One region of the Paraburkholderia sp. A1RI_3L genome, then DNA from elsewhere that is predicted to be linked to it. Evidence: riboswitches for the same ligand, from Rfam matches in the RefSeq annotation. Region 1 holds a riboswitch; the other holds the start of a gene.
What was found. A riboswitch is a leader RNA that binds a small molecule or an ion and turns the genes downstream of it on or off. The one in region 1 is predicted to bind cobalamin.
Positions count from the first base shown of each region.

Region 1 (14,718 bases):
CAGAGCCTCGCAAGAGAACTGGCGCCCACGGGCATCACCGTCAACGCGTTTTGCCCCGGCATCATCACGACGGAGATGTGGGCCTACAACGACGAGGCCTGGGGCAAGCTGCTGGGCGACTACCAACCCGGCGAACTCATGGCGGAATGGGTGAAGGGCATTCCCATGAAACGCGCGGGCACCGGCGAGGACGTGGCGGGCCTCGTGGCGTTCCTCGCCTCCGGCGACGCGGCCTATATCACCGGACAAACCATCAACGTAGATGGCGGGATGTTCATGTCGTGAGCTGCGCCGGTGCGGGGAGGCAACGGTCGCGACGGCGAGTGGACGCGAGCAAAACGCGGCAGCTACCTTGCCGCGCTTGCATCCGCCTTTTTCTTCGCCGCCGTTGCCGTGACGAAGCTCGGCCTCAACCGTCGATGCGCACTTCCACGCCGCCCGAGTTGTAGAGCGGCGTCACCTTGAAGCCGTCTACCACGACCGAATCGAAGCGCCCCTGCAACTGCGCGCTGTCGATCAGCGGCACGATGTCGCCCACCTTCGGCGCGGCGCCCGCCGCGAACTTCACGTGCAACGTGCCGCCCACGAAGGTGGTGAGCCCGGCCACGGCGAGCCGGCCCGTGTCGCCCGCGCCGCGATCCAGTTCGAGCGTGGCGTTCTTCAACTGCGTGTACTGACCGTTGATGCTCATGCGTGCGCCTGTGCGGACGACCACCGTGCCGCCGCTCGCGTAGACGTCGCCGGCACCGAAGGCCTGGGGCGACGCGGCTACGAGCGTGCCGCCCTGGACCTCGGTGCCGCCGCTATAGCTGTTCGTGCCCGCCAGCGTGAGCGCGCCCGTGCCCGCGAAGGTCAGCTTGCCGCTGCCGCCGATGTTGTTGCGCCACGTGTCGGCGGCGTTGAAGCCGCCCTGGGTGGCGTCCATCGTCACGCTCACGTTGCCGGAGAACTGGCCGTATCCGTCCGCCGCCGCGAACAGGTTGAGGCGGCCCCAGCCTTCGGCGGCGTCGAGCAGCGGGTAGCCCGAGGCGAGTTCGGTCGTTTTCAGCACGACGCGCCGCTGGTCCGCGCTGAGGTAGGGCAGGCGCGTTTCCAGCAGCACCTCGGCGCCCTTCGGCACGACGGGCGCCGCGGTGGTCGAGGCGATGGGCGTAAAGCCGTAGGTCAGGCGGCGCAGATAGTTGGCCTTGTTGGTGGCGTAGTCGGCGAAGCGGTCTGTCGCCGTCGTGCCCGACTCCGCGAACGCTGGGAAGGTAGTCGCCGTCGTGCCGGTGGCGGCGTAGAGCGTGGCATGCGCGAGCGAGACGGCGGTCTGCTTGAGCGTGGCGTTGGTCGGATCAGCGAGGTTCGCCGCGACCACGGCTTCGGCGAGTATGCGGCCGCCCATCACGTCGAGCGGCGAGTGCATGCCCGCGAAGATGCGGTTCTCGCCCAGTTCGAGCCCGCGGCTCAGCATTTCCTGGTAGCGCTCGGGCACCACGTAGGCCATGGCGAGCGCGTCGCGCAAGGCTTCCGCCGCGTGGCCGCTCGGGAAGCCGCCGTCCGTTGCGGGCGTGGTGCTTTCGGCCGGCACGAGCGTGGGCGCGACGACGACACTCGAACTCCAGCGGTACGGCCGCTCGTACTTGTAGAAACGCTTTGCGGGTTCCGTGGAGCCGTTCGTGCCCATTGCGTTGACGAGGTCCACCACGGCGCCGAACTGCGCATTCGCGCTGCCGCCCACGCCCGTGTTGTTGCCGCTGTCGTTGTAGAGCGTCGTGGTGGCGTCGGCGGGAATCGTGGTGATGCTCGTGGTCTGCTGCGCCGCGGTGCGCCACGCGGTGGTGAGCGGTCCCATGCCGTCCGTGACGCTGTAGCCTTTGCCGCGGCGGTCGTCGAAGTAGGCGGCGGAAGCCTGGGCCGCGGTGCGCTGCGTGGTGGCGCCCACCACGTACTGGATGTTCGCGTTGAGCACCGTGGGGTTGAGCGCGGTGCCGTTCGGCGTGCCGTCGTTCGGCAGGCCCGTCCACGTCGACGCGGTGATGGCGGGGAAGCTGCCGACAGCGGGCGCGTTCACGCCGGCGTCCACGAGGTCCGTGAGCGGTTGCCAGAGCGTGCGAAAGCCGTTCAGCACGCGCACGCCGGCGTTCGTGCTCATCGTGGCGTAACGCGCGTCGCCGCGCTGGTTGGTGGCCGCGTTGTCGACGAAGGCGAGCACGTTGGCCTGCACCGGCGCGCTGTCGACGAAGCCCGGGTCGGCCGGCGGCGAGGGCACTTTCGCGACGGTGGCGGGCGGCGCGTTGTCGCTCACCCCGCCGCCGCCGCAGGCAGCGACGAGGAACGAGACGGCGACGGCCATGGCGAAAGCGTGAGGCGAAACGAAGCGTGGCGTGCGGTGCACGGGCATGGTGTGATTCCCGGGTCGTTGTCAAGAAAGCGAGCAAGATACGGTCGCTTTATGAAAGATTCGAGAAAGGCACGAGAAACATTGAATAAGACGAGGGCTAGAAGGCGTAAAAGTGTAATGGCAGATGACTGAAATGGCGTCGAATCTGCTCAGAATATGGGATGGGTCTCTTATATGACAATTCGGTTAAACGCATTAAGGAAGGCGTTAAATGCGCGGGGCAGTGGGACAGGAAAGACGTCATTTGTCTGCCTCTATTTGCGGGCGTCGACGCGACGTGGCGGATGGGGTGGGCTTCAAGCGATCACATCGGCAACCCGTGCTGCGATTCGGCCTGCCGTGACCGTGAACGAACTGCGCGCTATTTTCGCGGCTTATTCGTTTTGTCGTCGTTTTGTCGGTTGGAGGTAATAGCGTTATAGCGCCCGATACTCCGGCAGCGATTGTCATTCAGGCGACGTTCGGCTGTCACGCGATTTACGCATTGCGATTGCCCAGTCTTGCTTCTCCTGGGCGCCAATGAACTCACGTCTGATATAGGCGCATATCGACAAAGCGATCCGCTGCGAATAATCCGCCGCAGATTCGCCTGCTCATGCGATTGAAGCCGATGGTCCCGGCGCGTCAATTCTTTTCGCCACGCGCTTTCTGGCGACCTACACTGTGCTGCATGGGAGGAAGAAATGCAGCGCGTCTATCAATATCGGGGCTATGAAATTACCGTCGAGGCGGACAGCTTGCCGGACGCCATTGTCGGTGGGACGGTGCTGGTCCGAACGGGCTATCTCGCCATCGTGAATGTGCGGCACGAAATGTCGTCCCGCGCGTTTCCCGCATGGAACTTGTCCGACGATAACGACCGGCCCTTCGACAGCGCCAGCACGGCGCTGATGGCCGGCTTCACCGCGGGGCAGCGCTTCGTGGACGACGTGTTCGCGGGCCGTCAGGGGCGCGACCAGGTGGATGGGCTCGACGCCTGATCAGGCGTGGGGCGTGGGGCCCGAGGCATATCGCGGCGGCGGCGGCGGCCGCCGTCAGACCGCCTCGCCGCGAAATAGCGCAGCGACCAGCGCTGGATTCGACGGCCAGTAACCGTGCATATAGGTCGCGAAGATCGACCCATGCCGCCACACCGGTTCGCCTTGCGCATCGCTTTGCGCATGGCGCGTGTAACGCAGCGGCGTAAGCGCCGTCGTCATGCGCGAGTAGTGGAACGTGTGCCCGTGGAGCGTGCCGTGTGTCGTGTCGAGCGCCTGCATGCCGAGCGCCGCGAGCCGCGCCTGCATCGTGGCATGGCCGGGCAGCAGACCGAGCATGGGCGTCGATTCACCGTTCACGTCAGTGAGCGTTTCCAGCAGATACAACATGCCGCCGCATTCCGCGACGATCGGCTTGTTCTTTGCCGCGTGCTCGCGAATGGATGCCGCGGTGCGCGCCGCCTTGTGCATATTGCCCGCCAGCGTCGCGGCGTGCAGTTCGGGATAACCGCCCGGCAGATACAGCGCGTGAGCGCTGGCAGGGACGGGCTCGTCCGCGAGCGGCGAAACGAAGCTCACGTGCGCCCCCAGCGCTTCGAGCAGCGCGAGGTTCGCGGGATAGATGAACGAGAACGCGGCATCGCGTGCCACGGCAATCTGCAGGCCGGCGAGCAGCGGCGGCAACGTCTCGCGCGGCTCGGCCGCGAATTCGATGGCGGGTGGCAACTGCGCCAGCGCGGTATCGGCCAGCGCATCTGCGGCGCGTTCGATGCGTGCTTCGAGGTCGTCTATTTCATCGGCTTGATGCAGGCCCAGATGCCGGTCGGGCAGTGCCATCTCCATGGCGGGCGCGACGTGGCCGAGCCAGCGAAGATCGTTGGGTAGCGCGCTTTCCAGCATCTGCGCATGACGTGCCGAGCCAACGTGGTTCGCCAGCACGCCGTAAAAGGGCACGTCTTTCCGAAAGCATGCGAGGCCGAAGGCGATGGCGCCAAAGGTCTGCGCCATCGCCTTCGCGGAAATCACGGCGGCCACGGGCACGTTGAAGGTGGCGGCGAGGTCGGCGCTGGAGGGCGTGCCGTCGAAGAGCCCCATCACGCCTTCGATCAGGATCAGGTCGGCTTCGCGCGCCGCCTCGGCCAGCAGTTGACGGCACGCCGTTTCGCCCACCATCCAGAGGTCCAGCGTCTGCACGGGCGCGCCGCTCGCGCGCGCGAGAATCATCGGGTCGAGAAAGTCCGGGCCGGTCTTGAAGACGCGCACGCGCCGGCCAGCGCGCCGGTGCAGGCGCGCGAGGCCAGCCGTGATCGTGGTCTTGCCCTGGCCCGAAGCCGGCGCGCTCACGAACAGCGCGGGGCAGCGCGGCGGCATACCGGGTAGATGCGGCACCTCAGAACTCCACGCCGCGCTGGGCCTTCACGCCCTGCTCGCGATAAGGGTGTTTAACGAGCCGCATTTCGGTGACGAGATCGGCGGCGTCGATGAGCGCGTCCGGCGCATGGCGCCCCGTCACCACGACGTGCAGGCTCGGGTCGCGCGCTTGCAGCACGCCGAGCACTTCGTCGAGCGGCAGGTATTCGTACTTCAGCACGGTGTTCAGTTCGTCGAGAATCACCATGCAGTATTCGCCGCTCTCGATCATGCGCACGGCCTCGTTCCAGCCCTTGCGCGCGGTGGCGATATCGGCGTCGCGGTTCTGCGTGTTCCAGGTGTAGCCGTCGCCCATGGTCACGAAATCGCACTGCGGGTGAGTGCCGAGGAAGTCGCGCTCGGACGTGTGCAGCGCGCCCTTGATGAACTGCACGACGCCAAGGCGCTGGCCGTGCCCCAGCATGCGCACGCCCATGCCGAAGGCGGCGGTGCTCTTGCCCTTGCCGTTGCCGGTATGCACGATCAGCAGGCCCTTTTCGACGGTGGCCGCCGCCTGCTTCTTCTCGTGCCCTTCGCGGCGCCGTTGCGTCATGCGCTGATGCGCGTCGGGATCGGTCTTCATGGTGTCCTCATGGGTGGCTGATTAGGGCTGTGACGGGATGCGTGCGCGTCGGCAATGGCGACTGTCACGCCGTCGCAGGCGCGTTTCGCTGCAACGAGCCGGCCGCCTCGCGCCGCGAGCAGCGCGCACGGCTCGCACACGGCTGCTACGCCGACATGGTCGAGCGCGGCGGGCGAACGGGCGAGGTCAGGGTGCTCACGCAGGCAGGCGGCGATCTCTTCTGCGGAAAAAACCTTCAGCGGCAACGCGTGACGATGGCAGAACGCAAGCAAGGCGGGCTCGTGCGCTTTCGCGTCGAGGGTGGCGAGGCAGGCGACGTGTTCGCCGATATGCGTTGAAGCGCGTTTTGCAGCGTCATCATCGTCTGCCACATCGCGCAGCGCCGCTTGTACCGCGGCTTCGATCTGAGCGAGCGACACGCCTCGCCGGCAGCCGATGCCGAGCACGAGCGAGCGGCCCGAGCGGTGCGTGGCCGCGCGGTCGGCGGCATCGGTGGCTTGGGTGGCATGCGTGGCATCGGCGTCGTGAACCGGCTGTGCGGTTTGCGCGTTCGCGGCGGTCAACGAATCCGGCATTGCGGTGCGGCTCATGCTGGGTTGAATCGACTGGGTTGGATAGGCCCGCGCCCATCCGCAGGCGGGCGCATACGATAGCACAGGCCCCTCGCACAGGCCGCCGACCCAGGCCCCTCACCCAGGCCCTTCGCAGCCCCGCCGGGCTTCCTTGACGCAGCCAGCCGTGGCACCTACACTCCGTGGCGATCTGGTGCTCGCGCGCGCGTTCCTTGCGCGCGCAGTTAAACGGGAAACAGCGGTTCGCCGTCTATTGACGCACGGTCCGAACCAAACTGTGCTGCCCCCGCAACGGTAAGCGAAAGCATCGCGACATGCGATGCGGAGCCGGCTTCGATGTATGCGCGCAAGGCCGCGCATGCAGACAACCACTGCGCGAGAAACAACATCACTCGCGTGGGAAGGTGAAGCGGCGCTTTCGCCAGCCCGGATACCGGCCAGAGCGAAGAGTGGGCGCTGCGGGTGAGCGGCGTTCCGCTGGGTCGGCATCGTTATGCGCATGCCGGCCGTTGCTCAATCGGCTCGACCCGCCAGGGCGCCTGACTGCTTTCCAGCGTGGCTTCGTTTGCTTCGGCAAGTCAGGTTGCTTCATGCACCTTCCATGCGACGCGTGAGGCGCGCATCGTGCGGCGTGGCACGGCCACTACCTGAACCATCGAGGCCCCGCATGTCAGAACTCATGCGCAAGATTCCCGTGACCATCGTCACCGGCTTTCTCGGCAGCGGCAAAACCACGCTGCTGCGTCACATTCTTCGCGAGGCCAACGGCCTGCGCGTCGCCGTCATCGTCAACGAGTTCGGCGAACTCGGCATCGACGGCGAAATACTGAAGGGCTGCGGCATCGGCTGCGATGAAGGCGACAGCGGCAACGACAGCGAAGGCGCAGGCCAGCTCTACGAACTCGCGAACGGCTGCCTGTGCTGCACGGTGCAGGAAGAATTCTTCCCCGTGATGGAAGCGCTCGTGGAGCGGCGCGCGCAGATCGACCACGTGCTGATCGAAACGTCGGGGCTCGCGCTGCCCAAGCCGCTCGTGCAGGCCTTCAACTGGCCTTCGATTCGCAACAGCTTCACCGTGGACGCCGTCGTGACGATGGTGGACGGACCCGCCGCCGCGAGCGGCCAGTTCGCCGCGGACCCGAACGCCGTGGACGCGCAGCGCCGCGCCGATCCGAATCTCGATCACGAGTCGCCGCTGCACGAACTGTTCGAAGATCAATTGAGCGCCGCGGACCTCGTCGTACTCAACAAGACGGACCTCATCGGCGAAGCGGAGCAGGCCGCCGTGGAGGCGCTGATTCGCGAAGAACTGCCGCCGCACGTGAAGATTCTGCGCGCGCAGGGCGGTCAGCTTGCGCTGCCCGCGTTGCTCGGGCTCGCAGCGGCGTCCGAAGCCACCATCGATCAACGTCCCGACCATCACGGCTCGTCGAACGATCCCGACCATCACCATCACGACGACTTCGATTCGGTCGTCGTCACGGGTGCGCCGGCCACGCGCGAGGCGGCCATTGCGGCGCTGGGCGCGCTCGTGGAACGTCACACCATCTACCGCGCGAAGGGCTTCGCCGCGCTGCCCGGCGCGCCGATGCGGCTCGTCATTCAAGGCGTGGGCCGGCGCTTCGACAGCTACTTCGACCGCCGCTGGCGTGAGGATGAAATGCGTGACGAAATGGGCCACCAGGCGCGCACGAGCCGCTTCGTCCTGATTGGCGAAGACCTCGATCAGGCCGTGCTGCAAGCAGCGTTCGACGCGGCGCTAGCCTCCACCACCGCCGAAGCCACGGGACGCTAGACCGCCATGCATCTGCTGCGCACCGTACCCGGCGGTTTCGTCGACGACACGGCGGGCGTGATCCGCATCGACCAGCGTCCGGCCGACATCGTCGTGCTCAGTTCGGCCGACACCACGCTCTCGCTGCTCGCGAGCGTGATCGAACGCATGGGGCCGGGCTTTCCGAGCCTGCGGCTCGCGAATGTCGCGTTCCTGCGCCAGCCCGCGTCGGTGGACTTCTATATCGACGACGTGTTGCAGCACGCGCGCGTGGTCGTGGTGGACCATCTGGGCGGCGAAGCGTATTGGCCTTACGGCATCGAGCGCGTGGTGGAACTCGCGCAGCGCAGGGGCCAGACGCTCGCGATGTTTTCGGGCGACTTGCAGGAAGACCCGAATCTCATTGCGAGAAGCACCGCCGACGCCGCGCTGTGCCGGCAACTGTGGCGCTATCTGCGCGAAGGCGGCCTCGCGAATGCCGAAGGCTTCCTGCGCGCCATCGCCTGGCACGCGCTGGGCTGGGGCCGCGAGCCCGCGCCGCCCGTGCCGCTGCCCGCTGCGATGCTGTACTACCCGGCGAATCCCGCGAATGAGGCCCGCACGGCGGCAACCCTGCCGACGGTCGCAGACTGGCAGGCCCGCTGGCGTGAAGGCGCGCCGGTGGTCGCGCTGCTCTTCTATCGGGCGCACGTGCAGGCCGCCAACACGGCCGTGTTCGATGCGCTGATCGAAGCGCTCGAAGCGCGCGGCATGAATCCGCTGCCCATTGCCGTGACGTCGCTGAAAGATGCGATGAGCCGCGACGTCGTCGCGCAGTTGTGTGCCGACCATGGCGTCGCGCTCGTGCTCAATACGACGGCGTTCGCGGCGTCGTCGCTGGATGAACCCGCTGCCCCTGCATCGCTCGCGCTCACCGGCGACGCGCCTGTGTTTCAGGTGATTCTGAGTTCGGGCAATCGCGATGACTGGCTCAAAGACAACCAGGGCCTGCATTCGCGCGACATCGCCATGCACGTCGCGCTGCCCGAGGTGGACGGGCGCATCATCACGCGCGCCGTGAGTTTCAAGGGCTTCGCGTGGCGCTGCCCGCATACCGAAGTGGACGTGGTGCGCTATCAGCCCGACGCGGAACGCGTGGCGTTCGTGGCCGAGTTGAGCCGGCGTTGGTGCAGGCTGCGCAGCCTGCCGAACAGCGACAAGCGCGTCGCATTGGTGCTCGCCAACTATCCGATGAGCGAAGGGCGCATCGGCAACGGCGTGGGGCTCGATACGCCGGCGTCGGTGGTGGGCATTCTGCAAACGTTGCTTGCCGAAGGCTATCGCGTGGCCGAAGTGCCCGCAAACGGCGCCGCGTTGATGAACCGCCTGACCGAAGGGGTGACCAACGACCCCACCGTGCGCGACCTGCGCCCCGCCTTGCAGAGCCTTGCGCTCGACGACTACCTCGCGCACTTCAACGCATTGCCCGCCGAGGTGCGCAACGCGCTGAACGCACGATGGGGGGCGCCCGAGCAGGACCCCACGGTGCGCCGCGGCCGTTTCATGATCGCGGGATGGCGCTGCGGCCACGTGTTCGTGGGCATTCAGCCCTCGCGCTCGCGCGAGGCCGCGGACTACGCGAGCTATCACGACGCCGACCTCGTGCCGCCGCACGCGTATCTCGCGTTCTACTTCTGGCTGCGCCACACGTTCGGCGTGGACGCGATCGTCCACGTGGGCAAGCACGGCAGCCTCGAATGGCTGCCCGGCAAGAGCGTGGCGTTGAGCGAGCAGTGCTGGCCCGACCTCACGCTGGGGCCCACGCCGCATCTCTATCCGTTCATCGTCAACGACCCCGGCGAGGGCAGCCAGGCGAAACGGCGCGCGCATGCGGTGATCGTCGATCATCTAATGCCGCCGCTCACGCGCGCCGAAAACTACGGGCCGATGCAGGACCTCGAACGCCAGGTCGACGAATACTACGAGGCACTGATGGTCGACGCGCGGCGCGCGAAGCTGCTGCGCGCAAGCATTCTCGAGACCATCGTGAAGCATCGTCTGCACGAGGAACTGAGCGTCGCAAAGCCGCGCGGGGCGGACGAGGAAGACGCGCTGCTCGTGCGCGTGGACGCATGGCTCTGCGAACTGAAGGAAGCGCAGATCCGCGACGGCCTGCACGTGTTCGGCCATTCGCCCGAAGGGCGCGAGCGACGCGACACGCTGCTCGCGCTCGCACGCTTTCCTGCCGGCGACGGCCAAGGCGCGAACGCGGGCTTGATCGATGCGCTCGCGAAAGATCTCGGCATCGCTGATTGCTTCGATCCGCTGACGGCGGAATGGTCCACGCCGTGGACCGGCCCGCGGCCCGCGTGGCTCGAAGCCGTGAGCGATGCGCCGTGGCGCCACAACGGCGACACCCGCGAGCGGCTGGAGCAACTGGCGGCGGTGTTGCTCGAAGGCGTCTGCGAAGCGACGGCGGGCGATGCGGCTGAAGGGATTGAAGCGGAAGAAGAGGCACAAGCGGCAGAAGCGGCAGAAGAGGCAGAAGAGGCAGAAGAGGCAGAAGAGGCAGAAGAGGCAGAAGAGGCAGAAGAGGCAGAAGAGGCAGAAGCGGCAGAAGCGGCAGAAGCGGCAGAAGCGGCTCGCGCGGATGCGGGGCCATCCCGCCTTGCCGGTTTGCTCGATGCCGCGCAAGCAGCAACCGCCTTGCCGCTCGCGACCCAGGTGCTGCACCGTCTGCGCGACGACGTGCTGCCGCGTCTCGACGCCTGCGGTGGCGAAGAATTGCGCCAGCTCACGCGCGGTCTGGAAGGCCGCTTCGTGCCGCCGGGCCCCAGCGGCTCGCCGTCACGCGGCCGCCCCGACGTCCTGCCCACGGGCCGCAACTTTTATTCGGTGGATACGCGCGCCATTCCCACTCAGGCCGCGTGGGCGCTCGGCGTGAAGTCGGCGCGCCAGTTGGTGGAGCGGCATCTTCAGGAGCACGGCGACTATCCGCGCGCCATCGGTCTCTCGGTCTGGGGCACGGCGACCATGCGTACGGGCGGCGACGACATCGCCCAGGCGCTGGCGCTCATCGGCGTGCGGCCGAAGTGGGCGGCGGGCAGCCATCGCGTGACGGACTTCGAGATTCTGCCGGCGGGCGCGCTGGAGCGTCCGCGTATCGACGTCACGCTGCGCGTGTCGGGCTTCTTTCGCGACGCGTTTCCGAACGTGATGCATCTATTCGACGCCGCCGTGCAGGCCGTGGCGGATCTCGACGACGAGCCCGAGGACGTGAACCCCATCCGCGCGCGCGTGCTGCGCGAGCGCGACGCGTGGATCGCACGCGGGCTCGACGCGCAGGAAGCCCGCCAGCGGGCCGGCTGGCGCGTGTTCAGCGCGCGGCCCGGCACCTACGGCGCGGGTTTGCAGCAGATGATCGACACGCGCCAGTGGCAGACCGACGAAGACCTCGCCGAGGCCTATCGCGCCTGGGGCGGCTACGCCTACACGCAGACGGGCGCGGGCGAAGCCGCGCACGGCGCGTTCGCTACGCGGCTTGCCACCATCGACGTCGTGCTCCAGAACCAGGACAACCGCGAGCACGACGTGCTCGATTCGAACGACTACCACCAGTTCCACGGCGGCATGACGGCGGCCGTGCGCCATTTCGCGGGACAGCAGCCGCAGGTTTATCACGGCGACCACAGCAACCCTGCCGCACCGCGCGTGCGGCCGCTCGCCGAAGAGATAGCGCGCGTGATCCGCTCGCGCGTGGTCAATCCGAAGTGGCTGGACGGCGTGAAGCGCCACGGCTACAAGGGGGCCGCGGAAATCGCCGCGACCGTGGACTACCTGTTCGGCTACGACGCAACCGCGCGCGTCGTCTCGGACCATCAATACGCGCTGGTGGCGGACGCCTACGTCAATGACGCCGACACGCGCGCTTTCATGCAGCAGCACAATCCGCACGCGCTGCGTTCGGTGTGCGAGCGGCTGGTCGAGGCGATGGACCGCGGCCTGTGGCAGGCACCCGGCGAACGGCGCGCGCAGATCGAAAGCCAGTTGCTCGCCATCGACGAGCGCATTGAAGAGAGGTCATCGTGAACGCATCCGCTGAATCCGTGCCCGGCATGTTGCCGCGGTCTTATCCGTTCAGTGCCCTCGTCGGCCAGACCGCGTTGCGCGAAGCGCTGTTGCTCGCCGCCGTGGACCCCGGCGTGGGCGGCGTGCTGGTGAGCGGGCCGCGCGGCACGGCGAAATCGACGGCGGCGCGCTCGCTGGCCGAACTGCTGCCCGAGGGCCGCTTCGTCACGCTGCCGCTCGGCGCGACCCAGGAGCGGCTCGTGGGCTCGCTCGACCTGAACGAAGCGCTGCGCGGCGGCAGCGTCACGTTTTCGCCAGGCTTGCTCGCGCAGGCGCATCACGGCGTGTTGTACGTGGACGAGGTGAACCTGCTCGACGACGCGCTCGTGGACGCCGTGCTCGACGCCGCCGCAAGCGGCGTGAACGTGGTGGAGCGCGACGGCGTGTCGCACAGCCACGCGGCGCGCTTCGTGCTGATCGGCACCATGAACCCGGAAGAGGGCGAACTGCGCCCGCAGCTGCTGGACCGCTTCGGGCTCATGGTCGAACTCGACAACTGCTTCGATGTGGCCGCGCGGCAGCAAATCGTGAAGACGCGGCTCGCATTCGACGCGGATCCCGATGCGTTTTGCCGCGCCTATGCCGACGAGCAGCAAGCCGTGGCGCAACGCATCCGCGAGGCACGTGAAGCGCTGCCCGCGCTCGCCTTCGACGACGCGATTCACGCCGACGTGAGCGCGCGTTGCATCGAAGCCGGCGTGGACGGCTTGCGTGCCGACCTCGTCATGTTGCGTGCAGCCCGCGCGCTGGCCGCGCTGGCGCGCGCCACGGCCATCACGACCGTACACGTGGACCGCGTGGCGCCCGCGGTGTTGCGGCATCGGCGACGCGAGGAGGAGGGCGGGCAACGCGGCGAGCGGGCTGCATCGCCTGGCTCGTCGTCTGCACCGCGAGGTGACACGGCTGGCGCCGCTCACGAAGAGAAAGGCCGTTCCACAGAAGGCGGCGACGTTCGTCATGGATCGCCGCCGCACGCGGCAGCGGCGCAACCCGATGCCGGAACGCCGAGCCCGGGCGGCGAGCGCGACTGGGGTTACCTTGCGCCCGAGCACACGGGCATCGCCAACGTGAAGGGCGTGATCCCGCTGTCCGTAAAAAAACGCTGAGCCATCGGAAAGGCGCCGCCGCTGACTCGCGCAGCGGATTCCGATGGCCGGGTGAAGTGGGCGTGAGCGCACGGCGCGATGGCGGATCTCGCACGAGCATCGGCACGGGCGGCAGCACGCGCATCGCGTGGCCCGCCACCTTCGCGCGCAAGCGCAACGCGCCGCTGCGCGCGGACCATCTGCGCTACGTGCGCCAAACCGCGGAGCGCGGCGAGTTGCATTGCTTCGTGCTGGACTGCTCGGCGTCGATGCTGGGCGGCGAACGTCTCGCGCTCGCCAAGGGCCTGCTGGTGCGCTGCTTCGATTCCGCGGCGCGGGCACGCGTCGAGGTGGCGCTGGTCTCTTTCGGCGGTGTGCGCGCTGACGTGCGCTTCGGTCCGGGCGTGCCGCGCTGGTGGAACGAACGATGGCTCGCGCCGGTGGGCGGCGGAGGCGGAACGCCTTTCGCGCTCGGTCTGCGCACAGCGGGCCAGGTGCTTCAGCGTGCCGCGCGCAGACAACCGGCACAGCACCGCGCGCTCTGGATTCTCACCGACGGCCGCAGCAGCGAACGCCCCGCGAAGCCGGCCTGGGCCGATCGCATCGTGTTCGTGGACTTCGAGCGCGAGGTGCCGGCGCTTCAGGTGTGCGGCCGGCTCGCGCAGGCGTGGGACGCGGAGTGGGTGCGGGCGGAAGCGCTGACCGGATGAGGTGAGCGGCGAGCAGGGCGCGGCAGACCGGTCACGACTGAAAAAAGCCGGCGCGCCAACCCGCCCTTACGCCTCATACCACCGCGGCGTATAAATCCACTCGCCGTGGGGGCCGCCCGCCACGCCGCGCGTGGTCGACGATCCGACGATCACCATCGTGCGCATGTCCACCTGATCGGCGCGCAAGGCGCCCAGCGTCGTCGTGACGAGCGTGGCGCCGGGCCGGCCGATGTCGCGGCCCAGCACCACGCGCGTCTGCGGCGCGCGGTAGCCGCGCACGATGTCGAGCGCGCGGTCGAGCTGCCAGGGCCGCGCGCGGGAGATCGGGTTGTAGAACGCCATCACCAGATCGGCCTCGGCGGCGTGGCGCAGCCGTTGCTCGATGATGCGCCAGGGCTTGAGGTTGTCCGAGAGCGAGAGCATGCAGAAGTCGTGGCCCAGCGGCGCGCCTGCCTGCGCCGCGGTGGCCATCGCCGCCGAAACGCCCGGCACGATGGCGAGCGCCACCTTGCGCCAGCGCGGGTGGTCGGCGGTATCGAGCGCTTCGAGCACGGCGGCTGCCATCGCGAACACACCGGGGTCGCCGGACGAGACGATCGCGACGCGCCGCCCCTCGCTCGCGAGCGCGAAGGCGTGGCGCGCGCGCTGAAGCTCTTCGCGGTTGTCGGTGGGATGCACGCGCTGATCGTCGCGGAACGGGCCGGCCATGTTCACGTAGGTCGCATAGCCGAGGATGTCGGTGGCCTCATGGAGCGCCGTGCGTGCGGCCGGCACCATCAGTTCGGCGCTGCCGGGGCCCAGACCCACCACCGTCACGCGTCCGCGCGCCTCGCCCGGCAGAGCCGCCGCAACGGGCCGCGACGCGACGGCGAGGGCAATGCCGTTGTGGTGCGTATGGATTTCGTGAGGCACGCGCAACGCTGTGCGGAGCAGGTGTCCGGCGCGCTCGTGGGGCGCGTTGCCTTGCTCCGTTGCGTCACCGGCGGCGCTAAACCGCAGCGGCACGCCCAATGAGCGCGCCGCTTCTTCGAGGGCGTTGTCGTCCATGCGCTCTTCAGGCGCGAGCAATGCGGCGAGCGCAAGCGGTGCCAAACCTTGCGCGCGCAGCGCCTCG
Region 1 covers NZ_JARCHA010000013.1:59,719-74,436, forward strand. The annotation lists gene PXJ20_RS27345 (glucose 1-dehydrogenase) at 1-285, shown strand, start outside; gene PXJ20_RS27350 (phosphatase PAP2 family protein) at 410-2,338, opposite strand; gene PXJ20_RS27355 (hypothetical protein) at 3,070-3,366, shown strand; gene PXJ20_RS27360 (cobyrinate a,c-diamide synthase) at 3,421-4,734, opposite strand; gene cobO (cob(I)yrinic acid a,c-diamide adenosyltransferase) at 4,754-5,356, opposite strand; gene PXJ20_RS27370 (cobalamin biosynthesis protein) at 5,353-5,946, opposite strand; cobalamin riboswitch at 6,103-6,385, shown strand; gene cobW (cobalamin biosynthesis protein CobW) at 6,596-7,723, shown strand; gene cobN (cobaltochelatase subunit CobN) at 7,730-11,770, shown strand; gene PXJ20_RS27385 (ATP-binding protein) at 11,797-12,915, shown strand; gene PXJ20_RS27390 (vWA domain-containing protein) at 12,972-13,604, shown strand; gene cobJ (precorrin-3B C(17)-methyltransferase) at 13,671-14,718, opposite strand, start outside.

Region 2 (14,718 bases), on a different contig from region 1:
GAGCCGGGTTGGATTCAGGTGGGCCGAAGCGGCTTCAGGTTAAGCCCCTTCGGCCCACCGGCTTTCGCGCCGTCACGTCGATGCGGTGAACGGCGCAACGTTACTTCATCTGCACTGAACCCGAGACATTGACTGTCACAGTGGACGTGCCGCCTTCCAGCGGCATCGGCGCGGCCTTCGCATCCGCTGCCATGGAGCGTGCGGCCATCATCATGACGGGCCGCGGCTGAATGCCACCGTACCCGACGTTGACCTCGCGAATCGAGTAGCTGCCATAGCCGAACGCGCGCGCGGCCGACGACGCCTGGTCGCGGAACGACGCAATGGCTTCGCCCGAGAGTTTCTGTTCGGCGGCGCGGCGCGCTTCCGGCGAAAGCGAAAACTGCACATTGCCCACCTGCATGCCGGACGCGAGTTGGCCGGCGAGACGCGAGGCTGCCGCGAAGTCGCGCGACTCCAGCACGATTTCCGTGCGACCGCGCCAGGCCGAGATGCGGCCGTCGCGGTCCGTGGACGGATAGATCGAGAACTGACCCGAGCGCGCGGTTACGCCGGCTGTGCCCTTGGCCTGCTGGAGTGCGCGGTCCGCATGCTGGTTCAGTGTGGTCGTGAGCGAGGCGGGGTCGCTCGCTTCCTGCTCGTAGAACATCGTGATTTCGACGACGTCCTGCGGTACTTCGGCACTCGCCTGCGCAGAAAGCGAGAGCACGCCCGCAGGCTGATAACGCGCGTCGCTTTGCGCCCAGGCGGCCGAAGGGACGAGCGAGAGGCCAAGCGGGGCGGCCGTGGCGAGTGTGATCGCGAAGGCAAGCGCAGTCTTTCTGGTCATTTTTTGACTCCTTCTGAACGGGTTCTTCGCACCTTCGAATGCGTGCGCGGCGCAAGCGCGCAACGGTGCGGCGAGGTCGGCGGCTGATACACGTTCGCCGCGCCCCACGCGTGGCATGGCGCTTGCGTGGCCGTTAGGCTTGCATCATATGCGCGTGGTTCCCCGTCTCGACGATTGCGGCGAACAGTCGTGAACCTGAGCGGCACGACGCTTCGCCGCACGGCCCGCGGGTTCGCGTTACATGAGGTGCTTCGTGATGAAGCGCCACTCGGCTTCGGTGACGGGCGTGATGGAGAGCCGGTTGCCTTTCGCGAGCACGCGCATGTCGGCAAGCTCTGGGTGCTCGCGCAGTGCGGCGAGGGGAATCAGCGGCACCTTCTTCTTGAACACTACGTCGACGAGCAGCCAGCGCGGTTCTTCCTGGCTCGACTTCGGGTCGAAGTAGGGGCTCTTCGCGTCGAACTGGGTTGGGTCCGGGTAGGCCGTGGACGACACCTCGGCGAGTCCCGCGATGCCGGGCTCCGGGCAGCTCGAGTGATAGAACAGCACGCCGTCGCCGATGCGCATCGTGTCGCGCATGAAGTTGCGTGCCTGATAGTTGCGAACGCCGGTCCAGGGCAGCGTGTGCCTGGGTGCTTTGGCGAGGTCGTCGATGCTTGCTTCGTCCGGTTCGGACTTCATCAGCCAGTAGCGCATGAGTCGAAGTGAACGTCGAAAGTGAGCGTTGGGGAGAGAGGCTGCACAGCAAAGGAACGGCAAGACAGCAGCCCCCAAAGTAAAACGGCACCGGACGAGAGTCCGGTGCCGTTCGAATAGGTCCCCGCCTTAGCCGCTAGGCCGGCATCCTGAACCTGAGGTTCAGAATTGGTCGCAGTTAGCAGCACTTCGGGTACATCAGACAGAGTGACGCGCACGCCCGTGCTACAAATTTCCGCAACCGTGCACATGGCATTGGTTCAAGGAATATATGACCTTGGCGAACCAGGCAGGGAAGCTGACTAAACCTGTTGAAACCGTTCCTGCTGAAACCGTTTTTTCGCGCCACTGCTGCGCGGCCGGTTTGTTGAAGAGCGCAGTATATATGGATTAAACGCGCTGTGTTCAATCCCGCCGTTCAATCTTTACTGCACGCCGTACTGCTGAATCACAGTACCCAGCTGCTCGTTCATCTGGCGCATTGTACGCCGGATTTCTTCGGCCGGGAAAGCCTCGCCGTGCCGTACGCTCGTCTGCAGGCGCAGCAGTTCGGATGCGAGCGAAAGTGCTGCCATGACCGCGATGCGGTCGGTGCCGCGCACGTTGCTGTGTTCGCGCACCTTCGACATTTCCGCATCCACGCGAGCCGCCGCTTCGATCAGCGCGGGCTCCGTTTCGGGCGAGCAGGCGAGACGGTAGTTCTGCCCGAGAATCGAGACTTCGATCAGTTTCGTGCTCATGCGTTTTCTCCGTGGCGCACTTCGTGAGTTCCCGAAGCCGTTTCGCCGTGCGCGTCATGTCCTTCTTCGCGCTCTTCTTCCTGTTGCGACGAAGCGAGCAGGTCGAGCTGGTTGTCTGGTTCGCCCTGGCCTTTGGCGCGCGGCAGCTTTTCGAGGATGGCGTTGAGCCGGACCTGCGCGTCGTCGATCTTTGCCGACAGCGTGTCGCGTTCCGCCTGCAGCGCGTTGCGTTCCTCGCGCAGCTGTTCGATTTCGGCGCGCGAGCCATCCAGTTGCGCGTGCAATTGCGCGACCTGCTCTTCGAGCGCGTGACGCGCCTCGTGGTGCTGCTGATTGATTTCTATCAGCCGCCCGATGTTCTGGGAGAGTGTTTCGAGTTCGTTGAGCATGTGCTGCGTCCTCTAAAGGAGGGCATTTTAGCGCGGAATGCGGACGCTTCTGTCATCTGTGTCGTTTCGAGACGTAACAGCCGGCTTCCTGCTGCGAAGCCCCCTGCAACGCGCGTCCGCGAACGCGGATTGCGTGCGCGCCCTTGCCGCGAGGCACTTTCGTGCATGGCTGCCCGCTGTCGTGCTCTTTCGTGCTCCCCTATAAACGAGGCAGGCCGCTGCGGATTTGACACTTGCCGCTACCACGTTCTTGACCATCTTTGACAGTTTTCGCGGCGTTTCTTGATGTCTCGCCGCCATGTCCCGGTCGCGTCCAGGGCTTCCTTGACGCTCGCGAGCGGGTCTCCTTACACTTGCCGCACTCTGGTGCCCGCGCCTGCGCCCAACGCAAGCGTGGTTAAACGGGAAACAGGGAGCGCAGTCCGTCCCCGGACGCGTCAACCTGTGCTGCCCCCGCAACGGTAAGCGACCGCACGCGCATGACACCGCGTGCCTATCGATTCGACGTGCGCTGCCGACGGTTCCATCCGTCGCGCGGCGCGCCTGCAAGCCACTGCGCACACGTGCGTGGGAAGGCGAATCGATGCGTCGTCAGCCCGGATACCGGCCAGAGGGCGAGGCGCGCCGCTTCGCCAGCATTGCCGGCAGCGGCTGCGGCCCTGGTGGATTGTCTGGCGTGTGTGCGTGCCTCATGACGCGTTGGCTTCGCGGGGAGCGAAGCCGGGCACGCTACCACAGGAAAATCGCTCCATGCTTACCCCTATCGCCCGCGCGACGCTGCTCGCCCTGACGGGCTTGCCGCTGGCCGCCTTTGCGCAGTCCGCTGCGCCCTCGGCCGGGCAGTCGAGTTCGGACATCGGCTCAACCCCTGCCACCCAGTCCACGGACAGCACCACTGACGCGCCACGCGCCGCGCCAGCCGCCGCTGCAAGCGCGGCCACAAAGACACCATCCGCGCAGATCCCCACCGCCGGCGACCGGACCCTCGCTCCCGTCGTCGTCACCGCGGATCGCGCGCCGCAGCGCCTTGCCGACGCAATTCCGCAGACCACGCTGTTCGACGCCCAGGACATCGCCGACACCACCCAACGCGACCTGCCCGGCCTGCTGCAGTTCGCGCCCGGCGCGCAGATCGTGCGCAACGGCGGCCCCGGCTCCACGGCGACGCTCTTCATGCGCGGCGCGGATGCAAGCGAATCGCTCGTGCTGATCGACGGCGTGCGTGTGGATTCAACGAGCCTCGGCAGCGCGCAGATCGCGCAGATTCCACTCGACCAGATCGATCACGTCGAAGTGGTGAACGGCAACGTGTCGGCGCTCTATGGCTCCGGCGCGATTGGCGGTGTCGTGCAGATCTTTACGAAGAACGGCGGCAGCTACCCGCCGCGCTTCAACTTCGAGGCCGAATACGGCAGCTATCACACGCAGCGCCAGCAGGTGGGCGTCTCAGGCGCGCTCGATGCCGAGGGCAAGACGACCTTCAGCGTGTCGCTCGCGCGCGCGAAGGACGACGGCTTTTCGTCGATCAATCCGGCGCTCGTGCCGGCCGTGAATCCGAACGCGAACGGTTACCTGAACGAAAGCGTATCGGCGTCGCTGCGTCATACATTCAACGAGCGCTGGGACGCCGGCGTGCGCTTCTTCCAGTCGAACGGCAACAGCAGCTACGACAACGCATACGGCGTGCCGACCGATCTCAACAATCTCTACACGAAGGTGCAGCAGGCCTCGGTATTCGCGAACGGCAAGGTGACGGACTGGTGGACCACGCACCTCGTTGCCGCAACGGGCAACGACCGCAGCCAGACGGAACTCAACGGTGTCTATACGGACCATTTCAACTCGGACAACCGTCAGTACACCTGGCAGAACGACTTCATGCTCGCGCCGCAGCAGAAGATCCAGGTGGGCTACGAGCATCTGGACCAGATGCTTGACTCGAACCAGTACAGCGCGCCGAACCGCCACGTCGATTCGGGCTTTGCGGGCTATACGGGGCGCTTCGGACGCAGCCAGTTCCAGGCGAACGTGCGGCGCGACCAGTACTCGGATTTCGGCGGCGCGAACAGCTACTACCTCGGTTACGGCTTCGACATCACGGAGCACTGGAAGGCTACGGCGAGCTGGTCCGACGCGTTTCGCGCGCCCACGTTCAACGACCTGTACTACCCGTACTACGGCAATCCGACCATTCGTCCCGAGCGCAGCCATTCGGTCGAAGCGGCGCTGCAATATGCCTCCGACGCGTTCGGCCTCATGCGGCTCACGGCATTTCAGACGCGCTACTCGAACCTGATCCAGTCCACGCAGGTCACGCCCGGCGTCTACATGGCCGAGAACGTGGGGCACGCCAAAGTGCAGGGGCTCGAGGCATCGTGGAGCGGCCATGTCGGCAAAACCGACGTGCGCGCGGCGCTGACGCTGCAAAATCCCGTGGACGAAGACAAGGACACCGATCTCAACCGGCGTGCGCGCCGTTTCGCCTCGTTCACGGCGAATCGCAGCATCGGCAGCTGGCGGGTGGGCGGCGAATGGCTCGTGAGCGGCGCGCGCAACGACAGCGGTTCGAACCTCGGCGGCTATGGCATCGTGAACCTCTCGGCGCGCTATAACATCACCCGGTCGTGGTACGTTGCCGCGCAGATCCAGAATCTCTTCGACAAGGACTATGAGCTCGCCTACACGTACAACACGCCGCGGCGCAGCGCCTACCTCACGCTGGGTTGGCAGCAGCAGTGAAGGGCGGCCATGAACCGTCTCTTCCTGCCCGCCGCGCCCGGCATGACGGCGAAACGCGCGGTCGTGATCTGGGCCGTGCTGGCAGCGCTCGCCGTCGCGGTGTTCGCGGCGTCGCTGCTGCTGGGCAGCGTGCCCGTCACCGTGCATGACGCGCTGGCGGCGCTGCTGCCCACGCGTTCGCACGGCGCCGACATCGCGACGGAGATCGTTCGCACGCTGCGGCTGCCGCGCGCGCTGGCGGGCTTCGCGTGTGGCGCGCTGCTTTCGATGGCCGGCGCGCTGCTCCAGGTGCTGTTGCGCAATCCGCTCGCGGAGCCGTATGTGCTCGGCGTTTCCGGTGGCGCGGCGGTGTTCGCGCTGCTCGCGCTGCTCGCGGGCTCGGCGTGGTGGATGGTCAACGCGAGCGCATTCGCGGGCGCGCTGCTGTCGATCCTGCTCGTGCTCGGTCTTGCCCGGCGCGAACTGTGGCGTGGCGAGCCGCAGGACACCTCGCCGCGGCTGCTGCTCACGGGCGCCGTGATTGCGGCGGGATGGGGCGCCGCCATCACGCTGCTGCTCACGCTGGCACCGGACTCGCATCTGCGCGGCATGCTGTTCTGGCTGACCGGCGAGTTGAACGGCGTCGGCATGCCGTGGTTCACGTTGATCGCGCTCGCTGTCGTGCTGGTGGTCGTCGTGCCCGTTGCGCCGCAGCTCAACGTGCTGCTGCGCGGGGACGCCGCTGCCCAGGCGCTGGGCGTGCCCGTCGTGCCGCTGCGCTTACGTGTGTATCTCACGGCGTCGCTGGCGGCGGCCGCGGCGGTGACGACGGGCGGCACCATTGGCTTCGTCGGCCTCGTGGTGCCGCACGTGCTGCGGCTCGCATTCGGCAACGACCAGCGCATGCTGCTGCCCGCGGCGGCGCTCGCGGGCGGTGTCGCCGTGATGGCCGCCGACCTCGCCGCGCGCACCGTCGTGGCACCGACGCAGTTGCCCGTGGGCGTGGTGACCGCGCTGGCCGGCGTGCCGGTATTTCTGTGGATGCTGTTGAAAAGGCGGCACCGATGAACGCCGCTTTGTCCACTCGCGTCGCGCTCACCGCGCACGATCTGACCTTGCGCGCGGGAACGCGCACGCTGCTCGATGGCTTCACGCAGACTTTCGCTGCCCACGAGATCTGGTGCATTGCCGGGCCGAACGGCGCGGGCAAGACGACACTGATCTCGGCGCTCGCGGGCCTCGTGCAGCCTGCGGCGGGGCACGTCGCGCTGGACGGCGTGCGCCTTGCGGACTGGCAGCCCGCCCAACTGGCGCAACGTCGCGCGTTGATGCCGCAGGACATTCACGACGCGTTCAGCACGAGCGTGCTCGACGTCGTGCTGTTGAACCGGTATCCGCATCTGGCCGGATGGGGCTGGGAGCGTGAGGCCGACCGCGCCGCGGCGCACGCGGCGCTCGATCTGCTGGGCCTCGGCCACTTCGCCGCGCGCGACGTGCTCTCGCTCTCGGGCGGCGAGCGCCAGCGCGTGGCGCTTGCCGCCGCGCTGTGCCAGGATGCGCCGCTGCTGCTGCTCGACGAACCGCTCTCGCATCTCGACCTGCATCATCAGATCAGCTGTCTCGATGCGCTCCTCGCCTGGGGGCGGCAGTCCGCGCGAACGGTCGTCTTTTCGTCCCACGATCTGAACCTGGCGCGCCGCTTCGCGACCCACGCGCTGCTGCTAAATGGCGACGGCACGTGGCATGCGGGGCCGGCACGCGAGGTGCTGACGCCAGAGCGGGCGAGCCACGCGTTCGGCTACCCGCTCGTGCTGATTCGCGACGGCCCGCACGAAGCATTGATTCCGGCGCTGCCGGCCGGGAACGTGTCCCGCTGATCGGGACTGGCGTTTAGCGCCTCGCTTGGCGCCTCATTTGATGCCTCGTGTAGCACCTCGTTGCCCAATACGGGCCACGCCCGATTGCCCTGCGCATATCGGCATGGCTTCATTTCGCTCATCCTGTTCGTCTCGACTTGCTCTTTTCGAATGACGCATCACGATTTCTGTTGACCTACCATGACTTCGCCATCTACCGGATTACCGTTCGTCGAGCCGCTTGACCAGTCGCTGCGCGACCGGCTTCAGCATCTCATCGATACCCGCACCAAGCCGCCCGGCAGCCTCGGGCGCCTCGAAACGCTGGCGCGCCAGATCGGCATGATCCAGCGCACCACGCAGCCTTCGGTCACGCGGCCCGCGCTCATCATCTTCGCGGGCGACCACGGCATTGCGCACGAAGGCGTGAGCCCTTATCCACAGGCCGTTACGGCGCAGATGGTCGCCAATTTTCTCGCGGGCGGTGCGGCGGTCAACGCGTTCAGCGGCGTGGCCGATCTCGCGCTCGAGGTCGTCAACGCCGGGGTGGCGGAGCCGCTCGATACGAGCCCGAACCTCGTCGATATTCCCGTGGCACGCGGCACGCGCAACTTCGCGCACGAGCCCGCCATGACGCGCGACGAAGCGCTGGAAGCAATGCGCGCCGGTGCCTCGCGCGTGCGCCATCACGCGGCGCTCGGCACGAACGTGATCGGCTTCGGTGAGATGGGCATTGCGAATACGTCGTCGGCTGCGTGCTTGATGAGCCGGCTGTGCGGCGTGTCCATCGACGAATGCGTGGGCCGCGGTACCGGCCTCGACAACGCCGGCCTCGCGAAGAAGCGCAACGTGCTGGCGGCGGCGCTCGAACGCCACCCCGTATCGGGTGACCCGCTCGACGTGCTCGCCACCTTCGGCGGCTTCGAGATCGCGATGATGGCCGGCGCGTTTCTCGCCGCGGCCGAAGCGCACATGGTGATTCTCGTCGATGGCTTCATTGCGACGGCGGCGCTCGTCGTGGCCGACGCGATCGCGCCCGACGTGCGCGAGTACTGCGTGTTCGCGCATGCCTCGAACGAGGCGGGCCACCGGCGCATGCTCGACCACTTCGGTGCGCGTCCGTTGCTCGCGCTCGACATGCGGCTCGGCGAGGGCACGGGCGCAGCGCTCGCGGTGCCGCTGTTGCGCGCGGCCGTCGCGTTTCTCAACGAGATGGCGAGCTTCGAATCGGCCGGCGTGTCGGACCGCGATGCGTAGGCCCGCAAGCGCAACGGGCATTTGCGGCTTGGGGCGGCGTGCATCGGGTGCGTGCATCGAAGTCCGCATCGACGTACACCGCGAATTGAGCACGAGCTGAGCATGAACGGAGCCTCCCGCCGATGAATCCGCTTGCCGAACTGCGCTACTTCTTCACGGCGCTCGGCTACTTCACGCGTGTGCCGGTGCCGCGCTGGGTGGGCTACGAGCCGCAGTGGCTCACCGCTGCGGCGCGCTATTTTCCGCTCGTGGGCGCTTGCGTCGGCGCGCTTGGCGCACTCGTTTATCTGGCTGCGTTGCGCGTGTTCGGGCCTGGCGTGGCCGTGCTGCTTTCGATGACCGCCACCCTCGCCGTGACCGGAGCCTTCCACGAAGACGGCCTCGCCGACTGTTGCGACGCATTCGGCGGCGCGTACCGTCGCGAGGACGTGCTGCGCATCATGCACGACTCGCGCATCGGCGCGTTCGGTGCCATCGCGTTGTTCGTGGCGCTCGCGCTCAAGTGGCAGACGCTCGTGACGCTGACCACGTCGCATGAGGCATCGGCTTCGTCCATGACTTCAGCAGCGTTGAGCCCAGGGCGTTTCGCGATACTGATGATCGCGGCGCACGCGGTGAGCCGCGCCTGCGCCGTGAGCTATCTCGTCACGCTCGACTACGTACGCGACGAAGGCAAGGCGAAGCCCGTGGCGCAACGCATGAGCGTGATCGCGTGGTTCGGTGCGTGCGCGTTTGCGTTGCCGTGGCTTGCCTGGTTCGTCTGGCCCGACTGGCGCGAAGGTGTTGCGATGATCGCGCTGCTCGCCGTGCTGCGTTACGCGCTGGGGCGATACTTCGTGCGCCGCATTGGCGGCTATACCGGCGACTGTCTCGGCTTCGCGCAGCAGGTTTTCGAGATAGCGTTCTACCTGGCGGCGCTCGCGTGGATCTCGTTCTGATCCGTCATCCGGCCGTCGCTGTGGCGACGGGCGTTTGCTATGGCAACAGCGACGTGCCGCTCGCCGCCGACGCGGCAGCCAGCGCCGCCATGCTGGCGTCGCGCCTCGCTGCGTTGAACGTGCCGCAGCCACACGTGCTGTTCACGAGTCCCCTGTCGCGTTGCGCGCGGGTCGCGCAAGCGCTTGCAGTTGAAGCGCGCTGCGATTTGCATACGGACGCGAGGCTCGCCGAAATGCACTTCGGCACATGGGAGCTGCAACGCTGGGACGCAATCGATCGCGCCGCGCTCGACGCCTGGGCCGCTGATTTCGAGCACGCGCGCCAGCATGGCGGCGAGAGCGTGGCGCAGTTCGTCGCGAGGGTGAATGCGTGGCTCGATGTGTCGATCGATTCAGGTGCGCAAGTGGACACTGTGGCGGCGACTCACGAGCACGCCATGCCCCCGGTGGCGCAAAGCACGGCGCTGTGGGCCGTCACGCATGCGGGTGTGATCCGCGCGATTGCGGCGCGTGTGCTCGGGTTGCCGCTCGCGCACTGCATGAAATGGCCGCTCGCGTTGCCGGCCGTGGTGTGGCTCAGGCGTGACGCGTTGGATTCGCCGTGGGCGCTCGTGCGGTGGAATGTTTGAAGCGGGAACGTTTGAAAGCCTGAAAGCCTGAAAGCGTGGAGCCATGAGCGCCCACGCTCCGTCTCAAATCACCCGTCTTCTCCCGTTCACTTCCCGCCGCCGGGCCGTCTCGATCGCGCCCGGTCCAGGTCTTCGCAAAGCAGGGCCGCGCCTTGCGCGAGACGCGGCCCTGGCCGGTCGATCAGATCGCCGTCGATGGCAAAGAGGTTGTCGCGCGCCACCGCCATGAGGGTGGGCCACGCGCGCCATCGGTCGAGTCCGGGAAGCCGGCCTTGCGGCGTCGTGGCGCCTGGCGCGGCCGTGACGATGGCTTCCGGGTTCGCCGCGAGCACCGCTTCCGTCGAGACCGTCGGCACCACGGGCGCGAGGTTCGCGAAGACGTTGCGTCCGCCGCAAAGGGCGATGACGTCGCTTACCGTGTCGGTGCCGTTGAGGGTCATCAGCGGCTGGTCCCACACTTGATAGAACACGCTCACGGCGGGCTTCGCGGCATAACGTGCGCGCAGGCCGTCGATCTTCTGCCGGTACGCGTCGGCCGCAGCCTGCGCCGTTGCGCTCGTGCCGAGCAGCGTGCCCAGCTTCACGAGCGTGGCGGGCACGTCGTCCACGTGATGCGGCGCGTTGAAGTAGAGCGGCACATGCAGTTCGCGCAGTCGTTCGATCTGTTGCTGTGCGTTGCCGTGCCGCCAGACCACGATGAGGTCGGGCTTCAATGCCGCGATGCGTTCGAGGTCGAGCGCCTTGTTGTCGCCCACGCGCGGCACGGTCTTCGCCTCGGGCGGGTAGTCGCTGTACGACACCGCGCCCACCAGCTTTGCGCCGCCGCCCGCTGCGTAGATCAACTCGGTGACGTGCGGCGCGAGACTCACCACGCGTTGCGCGGGGGTGTCGAGCGTGACGGGCGCGCCGGTGTCGTCTGTGACGGTGATGGTCGCTTGCGCCGTCTGGGCCGCGGCGAGCGCCAGGGTGGTCAGCAGCAAGCCTGCCGCCGTTCGCCGTGAGCTTGTTCTGTGCGACGCGAAGGCGCGGATGGAAACGGAAGCGGTGGCCGCGCAACGCATGCGAGCGACCGCGTGAAGCCCGCGGAAAAAATTCATCGGTTGAGGGCGAGCGCTTCGACGCTCGCGGCGAATTGTTGTTCGAGGCGTTGCCATTCGGCGGCATTGGCAGGCAGGCCGATGCGAATGCTCGACACGTCATGCGGACTCGCAGGATGCCTGAATAATCGCGTCCAGATGCCGCGTTGTGCGAGCGCGTGGTGCAGGGCTTCGGCGCGTGGGTCTGCGGCCCAGGCGAAGAGCGGCGTGCCACGCGCTGCGAAACCGTGGGTGTGCAGCAAGGCCGCAAGCTTCGCGCTTTCGTCGGCCAGCTGGGCGCGCATGCGCGTCTGCCAGGCCGTATCGGCGAATGCGTGCATGACGGCGTGACGCGCGGGGCCGCTCACGGTCCATGCGCCGAGCTTTGCCGCAAGCTCGCGCAACAGCGCCGGTTGCGCGAGCACGAAGCCGCAGCGTGCGCCCGCGAGTCCGAAGAACTTACCCGGGGAGCGCAGTACGACGAGCCCCCGTTGCGCGACGTGCCCGGCAAGCGAAGCGCGGCTTCGGTTGGCGCAGGAGGCATTGCCGCAAGCATCGGCACCCGGGTCGGCAGATGAGTTGGCGACGGAATCACCAAACGCATCGGCAAACGCTTCGTCGACGATCAGCGTGCCGCCCCGCGCGGCGAGTTGCGCGTGCCAGTGAAGCAGCACGGCTGCGTCGAGGCGCGCGGCAGTCGGATTGTTCGGATTGGCGACGATCACGTGACGGATGCCCGCGGGCAGCGTGTCCCACGTTGTGTCGAGCGCGGTCAACTCGTGGCCCGCGCCGGCGAAGGCGGGCGCGTACTCGCCGTAGGTGAGCGTGGCGATCGCCACGCTCGCGCGCGGCAACAGCGCGGGCAGCGCGCGGATGGCGGCCTGGCTGCCGGCCGTGGGCTGCACGTGGGCGGCGTCGGGCGCGCCGTAGTAGCGCGCGGCGCACGCGGCAAAGGCATGGTCGTCGTCGTCGGGCAGGCGGCGCCAGGCGTCGGCAGGAACGGGCGGCACCGGATAGCCGTGCGGATTGATGCCCGTCGAGAGATCGAGCCACGCGTCGTACGGTACGCCGTAGCGGCGCGCCGCCTCGTGCAGATTGCCGCCGTGGACGATGCGCAGCGCGCCCGCGGCGTCTGTCATCTGCGCCTCAGCCATGCGTGCCCACGCTCAGAAAAGCCAGCACGATCAGCACCGCGAGCCATAGCAGCGTGGTGCGTTCAACCAGCGTCAACGCTGCACTCACGTGCGCGGCGCGCGCTGTTTCGCCATCGCCGAGCGCGGGCCGTTCCTCCATCACCCCGTGATAGACGGCGGGGCCGCCCAGCCTGACGTTAAGGCTGCCTGCGCCCGCCGCCATCACCGGGCCGGCGTTCGGACTGTCCCAACGCGGTGCCTGCTCGCGCCAGCAGCGAATCGCCGTGCGCGTGTCGCCGAGCAGCGCGTAGCTTGCGGCGGTGAGACGTGCGGGAATCCAGTTCAGCACGTCGTCGATGCGTGCCGCCGCCCAGCCGAAGCGCAGATAACGCGGTGTGCGGTAGCCCCACATCGCGTCGAGCGTATTGGCCAGCCGGAACGCGAGCGCGCCGGGGCCGCCCGCCACCGCGAACCAGAACAGCGCGCCGAAGATCGCGTCGTTGCCGTTTTCGAGCGCGGATTCCACCGCCGCGCGCGAGACCGCCGCTTCGTCGGCCTGCGTGAGATCGCGCGAGACGACGTGCGAGGTGTACACGCGTGCTGTTTCGAGATCGCGTCGTTCGAGGGCGGACGCGATGGGCGCGATGTGGTCGCGCAGGCTGCGCGCGCCGAGCGAGAACCACAGCAGCGCCACATGCAACGCACAGGCGAGCGGCCACGGCAACACGACCGTCAACCACGCTGCGATGGCCACCGGCGGCACGACCGCCAGCGCCCACGCGAGGATGCCGGCGAGCCGCCCGCGCCAACCCGTGTTGAAGCGGGCTTCGATGCGCATGGCAAGTTTGCCGAATGCGACGAGGGGATGCGCGCGACGCGGCTCGCCGAGCCGCCGGTCGATCACGACGGCGAGCGCGGCCAGCGCGGCGGCGAGAGGTAACGGCAGGGGCAAGGGCAGCATCGTCATTGCCCGCCTTTGAGAACGAGCGGCAGGCCGGCCACCATCAGGGTGGCGTGCGTGGCGAGTGCGGCAATGCGCTGGTTGAGGCGGCCCAGCTCATCGACATAGTGGCGCGTTACCGCGCCGAGCGGCACGACGCCGAGCCCGATCTCGTTGCTGACCACGATCACTTTGCCCGCGGCCTCACCGCACGTCGCGACGAACGCATCGAGGCGCGCTTGGGCGTCGGCGCGCGGCGCGCAGCCATCGGGCGGGCAGAGCAGATTGGCCAGCCAGAGCGTGAGGCAGTCGATCAGCACGCAGCGCTCGGGCTGCGCCGCGGCGGCGAGCGCGCCGGCAAGATCGAGCGGCGCTTCCACCACCTCCCACTGCGCGGGCCGCCGCGCGCGATGATGTTCGACGCGTGCGGCGAATTCGTCGTCGGCGATCTGCGCTGTGGCGATGTAGGTGACGGCGAGGCCGCTCGCCGCGGCAAGCCGCTCGGCGTGCGCGCTCTTGCCCGAGCGCGCGCCGCCAACGATGAAGGAAAGGTCGCGCGAAATCATCGCGTGATTGTACCGGCTGTGCCGCGCACGCCGGCGCTGCGGAATTCGCATGTGGCGATGGGATAATGCACGGCGCCGCGGCGCCTTGCGCACCGAATGCGCTATCGCTTCCGCTTCCTTATCCGTCCGCTTCCCTTTCTTTCCATGCCGATGACCGTTTCTCTGCCGCAAGGGCTGCGCGTGCCGCGTGGCACGCTGATGATCCAGGGCACCACGTCCGACGCCGGCAAGAGCACGCTCGTCGCCGCCCTGTGCCGGCTCGCGCGCCACGCGGGCGCACGCGTCGCACCGTTCAAGCCGCAGAACATGGCGCTCAACAGTGCCGTGACTGTGGATGGCGGCGAGATCGGCCGCGCCCAGGCGCTGCAGGCGGTGGCCGCGGGCATCGACGCGCACACGGACCTCAACCCCGTGCTCCTCAAACCCACGAGCGATTGTGGCGCGCAAGTGATCGTGCATGGCCGTGTGCGCATGAATCTCGATGCGCGCGCCTATCACGACTACAAGCCGGTGGCGCGCGAGGCGGTGCTCGCGTCGTATGCACGGCTGCGCGAGCGCTACGACACGATCTTCGTGGAAGGCGCGGGCAGCCCGGCGGAGATCAATCTGCGGCAAGGCGACATCGCCAACATGGGGTTCGCCGAAGCGGTGGATTGCCCGGTGGTGCTCGTGGCCGACATCGATCGCGGCGGCGTATTCGCGCATCTGATCGGCACGCTCGCCTGCTTGTCGGAGAGCGAGCGCGAGCGCGTGCAGGGCTTCGTCATCAACCGCTTTCGCGGCGACGTGAGCCTGCTGCAACCCGGGCTCGACTGGCTGGAGGCGCAGACGGGCAAGCCCGTGCTCGGCGTGCTGCCGTATCTGCACGGGCTCACGCTGGACGCCGAAGACATGCTGCCGCGCGACCTGCATCGCCGCGCGCAGACGGGCGACGGCGCCGTGCTGCGTGTC
Region 2 covers NZ_JARCHA010000006.1:231,764-246,481, reverse strand. The annotation lists gene lgt (prolipoprotein diacylglyceryl transferase) at 1-2, shown strand, start outside; gene PXJ20_RS18460 (SIMPL domain-containing protein) at 101-829, opposite strand; gene PXJ20_RS18455 (EVE domain-containing protein) at 1,067-1,525, opposite strand; RNA gene ssrS (6S RNA) at 1,643-1,824, opposite strand; gene PXJ20_RS18445 (cell division protein ZapA) at 1,951-2,265, opposite strand; gene PXJ20_RS18440 (ATPase) at 2,262-2,654, opposite strand; cobalamin riboswitch at 3,002-3,281, shown strand; gene PXJ20_RS18435 (TonB-dependent receptor domain-containing protein) at 3,405-5,393, shown strand; gene PXJ20_RS18430 (FecCD family ABC transporter permease) at 5,403-6,440, shown strand; gene PXJ20_RS18425 (ABC transporter ATP-binding protein) at 6,437-7,249, shown strand; gene cobT (nicotinate-nucleotide--dimethylbenzimidazole phosphoribosyltransferase) at 7,430-8,485, shown strand; gene PXJ20_RS18415 (adenosylcobinamide-GDP ribazoletransferase) at 8,608-9,423, shown strand; gene PXJ20_RS18410 (histidine phosphatase family protein) at 9,408-10,052, shown strand; gene PXJ20_RS18405 (cobalamin-binding protein) at 10,139-11,113, opposite strand; gene PXJ20_RS18400 (threonine-phosphate decarboxylase) at 11,146-12,267, opposite strand; gene cbiB (adenosylcobinamide-phosphate synthase CbiB) at 12,275-13,228, opposite strand; gene cobU (bifunctional adenosylcobinamide kinase/adenosylcobinamide-phosphate guanylyltransferase) at 13,225-13,767, opposite strand; gene PXJ20_RS18385 (cobyric acid synthase) at 13,918-14,718, shown strand, end outside.
Region 2: linked by a shared signal. The riboswitch ahead of PXJ20_RS18435 (TonB-dependent receptor domain-containing protein) and the one ahead of cobW (cobalamin biosynthesis protein CobW) in region 1 are both predicted to bind cobalamin.